2 regions of the Streptomyces sp. NPDC028308 genome follow, and region 1 is predicted to be linked to the other one. Evidence: riboswitches for the same ligand, from Rfam matches in the RefSeq annotation. Region 1 holds a riboswitch; the other holds the start of a gene.
What was found. Region 1 has a riboswitch for S-adenosylmethionine ahead of thrC (threonine synthase). Riboswitches for the same ligand answer to the same signal wherever they lie in the genome.
Positions count from the first base shown of each region.

Region 1 (2,195 bases):
AGCCGGAGCTGCGCGGTGCGGTAGATCGCCGCCGCCATCCGGCCGAGCGCCTGCCCGTCCTGGTGGCGGTGCCTGCGCACCCCCACGTCGACCTGCGCGAGCGCGTCCAGGCCCACCAGGTGCAGCGCGTCGACCAGCATGCCGAGCTCGACGCCGTACCCGACGGGGAACGGCAGCCGCTCCAGCAGGGACCGGCGGGCCGCGTACTCACCGCCCAGCGGCTGCACGAAGCCCGCGAGCTGCGGCCAGTGCATGTTCAGCAGCGGGCGCGCCATCAGCTCCGTGACCCGGCCGCCCTGGCCCGCGGCGGTCGTGCCGGCGGCGGACCCGTCGGACACGGTCAGCGGCCGGTCGTACATGGCCTTGACGAGATCGACGCCCGGATCGGTGAGCAGCGGGCCCACGATCCCGGTGACGAAGTCGGACGAGAACTCCTTCAGGTCCGCGTCGACGAAGCAGACGATGTCCCCGCTCGTCACGAGCAGTGACCGCCACAGGACCTCGCCTTTGCCGGGGACGGCCGGCAGGCGCGGCAGTATCTCGTCCCGGTGCACCACCCGGGCGCCCGCCGCGGCGGCGACCGCCGAGGTGCGGTCGGTCGAGCCCGAGTCGACGACGACGATCTCGTCGACGAGCGGGACCTGCCGCATGAGGTCGTGGCGGATGACGGCGACGATCTCGCCGACGGTCTCTTCCTCGTTCAGCGCGGGCAGCACGACGCTGACCGTCGAGCCCGCGGCGCGTTTCGCGGCCATCAGCCGGTGCAGCGGACGATCGGTGACGGACCAGGAGCGGGTGCTCAGCCAGCGCTCGACTTCTTCCAGCACGGTCTGCGGCTCCTCACTGTCTGCTCACACGCCCACCCGGGGTGTGATCCATCTCGCGGTTCGGACGACTATCTCAACTGTCCTGGCCGTCGGTTACAGTCTTGAACAACGCGGATGACCATCGCATGTCCTGATCCGGGAACCGCGCGCAGATCAACAACTGAACACCGCTCATCCAGAGGGGCAGAGGGATACGGCCCGTTGAAGCCCCGGCAACCCTCCAGCCGGTCTCGTCCTGATCATCGCCGATCAGCGTCGCGAGGCTCCCGGCTAGGGAAGGTGCCAAATCCGTCTCACGGCGAAGTGCGCCGTGAGGAAGATGAGGAGAAAGGGCCTCGCCTCCATGGCTGCGCAGACAGTTGCAAGCACCACGAACTCCCCCTCCGCCGCGGACTCCGTCGATCTCGGCCCCGCCGCCGCCCTCTCCTGCCGCGAGTGCGGACACCGCGTGCCGCTCGGCCCGGTCTTCGCCTGCGAGGAGTGTTTCGGCCCGCTGGAGATCGCCTACGACTTCTCGGACTACGACACCGAGGACCTCCGCAAGCGCATCGAGGCGGGACCCGCGAACATCTGGCGCTACGCGCCCCTGCTGCCCGTCCCGGCCGACGTCGCCGACAAGCCGAACATCAACCCGGGCTGGACCAAGCTCGTGCAGGCCGACAACCTCGCCCGCGAGCTTGGTGTCGAGGCCGGCAAGCTGTTCGTCAAGGACGACTCCGGCAACCCGACGCACTCCTTCAAGGACCGCGTCGTCGCGCAGGCCCTGGAGGCCGCCCGCGCCTTCGGCTTCACCACGCTCTCCTGCTCCTCCACCGGGAACCTGGCCGGCGCCGTCGGTGCCGCCGCCGCCCGGGCCGGCTTCCGCTCCTGCGTGTTCATCCCGCACGACCTGGAGCAGGGCAAGATCGTCATGGCCGCGGTCTACGGCGGCGAGCTCGTCGGCATCGAGGGCAACTACGACGACGTCAACCGCTTCTGCTCCGAGCTCATCGGCGACCCGGCCGGCGAGGGCTGGGGCTTCGTCAACGTCAACCTGCGGCCGTACTACGCGGAGGGCTCGAAGACCCTCGCGTACGAGATCTGCGAGCAGCTCGGCTGGCGGCTGCCGGACCAGCTCGTCGTGCCGATCGCGTCCGGCTCGCAGCTCACGAAGATCGACAAGGGCCTCCAGGAGCTGATCAGGCTCGGGCTGGTCGAGGACAGGCCGTACAAGATCTTCGGCGCCCAGGCCGAGGGCTGCTCGCCGGTGTCGGTGGCCTACAAGGCGGGGCACGACGTCGTGCGGCCGCAGAAGCCGGACACGATCGCCAAGTCGCTCGCCATCGGCAACCCGGCCGACGGGCCGTACGTCCTCGACATCGCGCGCCG
Region 1 covers NZ_JBVHTO010000010.1:424,220-426,414, reverse strand. The annotation lists gene ACZ4VA_RS24945 (glucosyl-3-phosphoglycerate synthase) at 1-827, opposite strand, end outside; SAM riboswitch class I at 996-1,153, shown strand; gene thrC (threonine synthase) at 1,171-2,195, shown strand, end outside.

Region 2 (2,195 bases), on a different contig from region 1:
TCGACATCGTCGGCACGGGCGGCGACGGCGCCAAGACCGTCAACATCTCCACCATGTCGGCGATCGTCGTGGCCGGCACGGGCGCCAAGGTGGTCAAGCACGGCAACCGGGCCGCGTCGAGCGCGTCCGGCGCCTCCGACGTCCTGGAGAAGCTGGGCGTCAATCTCCAGCTGACACCGAAGCGGGTCGCCGAGGTGGCCGAGGAGGCCGGGATCACCTTCTGCTTCGCGGTGAAGTTCCATCCCGCCCTGCGTCATGTGGCCGCCGCGCGCGGGCAGTTGGGCATCCGCACGACCTTCAACTTCCTGGGGCCGCTGACCAACCCGGCCCGGGTCAAGGCCCAGGCCGTCGGGGTGGCCGATCTGCGGATGGCGCCCATCGTCGCCGGTGTCTTCGCCGAACGCGGCAACTCCTCGCTGGTGTTCCGCGGCGACGACGGCCTCGACGAGCTGACCACCACCGCCACGTCCAGGGTGTGGGTCGTGCGCGACGGGAAGGTCCACGAGGACGCCTTCGACCCGCGTGACGTGGGCATCGACCTGGTCCCGGTCGAGGCCCTGCGGGGCGCCGACGCGTCGTACAACGCGGACGTGGCCCGGCGGCTGCTGAACGGCGAGAGCGGGCCCGTACGGGACGCGGTGCTGCTGAACGCGGCGGCGGCCCTGGTCGCCCTGGAGCCGGGGAGCGGGCCGCTCGCGGAGCAGATCCGCGCCGGGATGGCACGGGCCGCGGAGGCCGTCGACTCCGGGGCCGCGAAGCGCACCCTGGACCGGTGGGTCGCGGCCAGCAACGCCTGAGCCGCACACACGGTGAGGCGGGGCGCGGTCCGGATTCTGGACCGCGCCTTGCGCGTGGAAGATCTTCTGGCAAGATGCTGTACCAGGTCATGAGCGACAGCCATCAGGCCCCGGCCGGCTGTCCGGCAACCCTCCGTCCGTGGCGGGGTGCCCCGGGTGAAGACCAGGCCGTAGGCAGCGAGGTCTACGGCAAGCGCGGACCCCTCGCACTCTTCCGAGTGAGCACCGCCAGGGGTCCTGGTCGTTCGAGGGAGCCTTCTGTGAGCAAGCGAATGCGGTAGGGCGTAGAGCCCCGCCTCCGCACACCCTTTTCTCCTCCTTCCTGTGCCGTCGACGCCCCCCGAGCGGGCTGTCCGCACAGCGATCTCGCCTGCCACTCACAGGAGTTCGCCATGTCTGTCCCCACCGCTGCCGCCGACCGTTCCGTTTGTGCCCCGCTGCCCGTTCTCGGCCGGGATGTCACCGTCCCCCTGGTCACCGGCGGCGAGGTCACCTACGCCGCGCTGGACTACGCCGCCAGCGCCCCGGCCCTCCAGCGCGTCTGGGACGACGTCGCCGCGTACGCCCCGTACTACGGCAGCGTGCACCGGGGCGCCGGCTACCTCTCCCAGCTCTCCACCGACCTCTTCGAGAGCGCCCGCGTGACCGTCGCCGAGTTCCTCGACTGCCGGGACGGCGACCAGGTCGTCTTCACCCGCTCCACCACCGACTCCCTCAACCTGCTCGCCGCCGCCCTGCCGGCGGACTGCCAGGTCTTCGTCTTCGAGACCGAGCACCACGCCTCGCTGCTGCCCTGGCGCGACGCCCGCGTGACGTACCTGAACGCCCCGCGCACCCCGGACGAGGCCGTCGCCACCCTGGAGCGCGCGCTGGCCGCCCGCGACCCGTACGGCCCGGCCCTGGTGTGCGTCACCGGCGCCTCGAACGTCACCGGCGAGCTGTGGCCGGTGCGCGAGCTGGCCGCCGCCGCCCACGCGCACGGCGCCCGCATCGTCCTGGACGCCGCCCAGCTCGCCCCGCACCACCCGGTGTCGGTCAAGGACCTGGACGTCGACTGGGTCGCCTTCTCCGGGCACAAGCTGTACGCGCCCTTCGGCTCCGGTGTCCTCGCGGGCCGCGCCGACTGGCTGACCGAGGCCGAGCCCTACCTCGCGGGGGGCGGCGCCAGCCGCAAGGTCTCGCGGCGCGCGGACGGCGGGGTCGACGTCGAGTGGCACGACAGCGCCGCCCGCCACGAGGCCGGCTCCCCGAACGTGATCGGCGTCTACTCCATCGCGTCGGCCTGCAAGGCGCTCACCGAGGCCGGCTTCGACTCCCTGGTCGCCCGCGAGCAGCACCTGATCGACACCGTCCGCGCGGGCCTCGCCGAGGTGCCCGAGGTGCGGGTCCTGTCGCTGT
Region 2 covers NZ_JBVHTO010000007.1:469,808-472,002, reverse strand. The annotation lists gene trpD (anthranilate phosphoribosyltransferase) at 1-797, shown strand, start outside; SAM riboswitch class IV at 883-999, shown strand; gene ACZ4VA_RS18905 (aminotransferase class V-fold PLP-dependent enzyme) at 1,190-2,195, shown strand, end outside.
Region 2: linked by a shared signal. The riboswitch ahead of ACZ4VA_RS18905 (aminotransferase class V-fold PLP-dependent enzyme) and the one ahead of thrC (threonine synthase) in region 1 are both predicted to bind S-adenosylmethionine.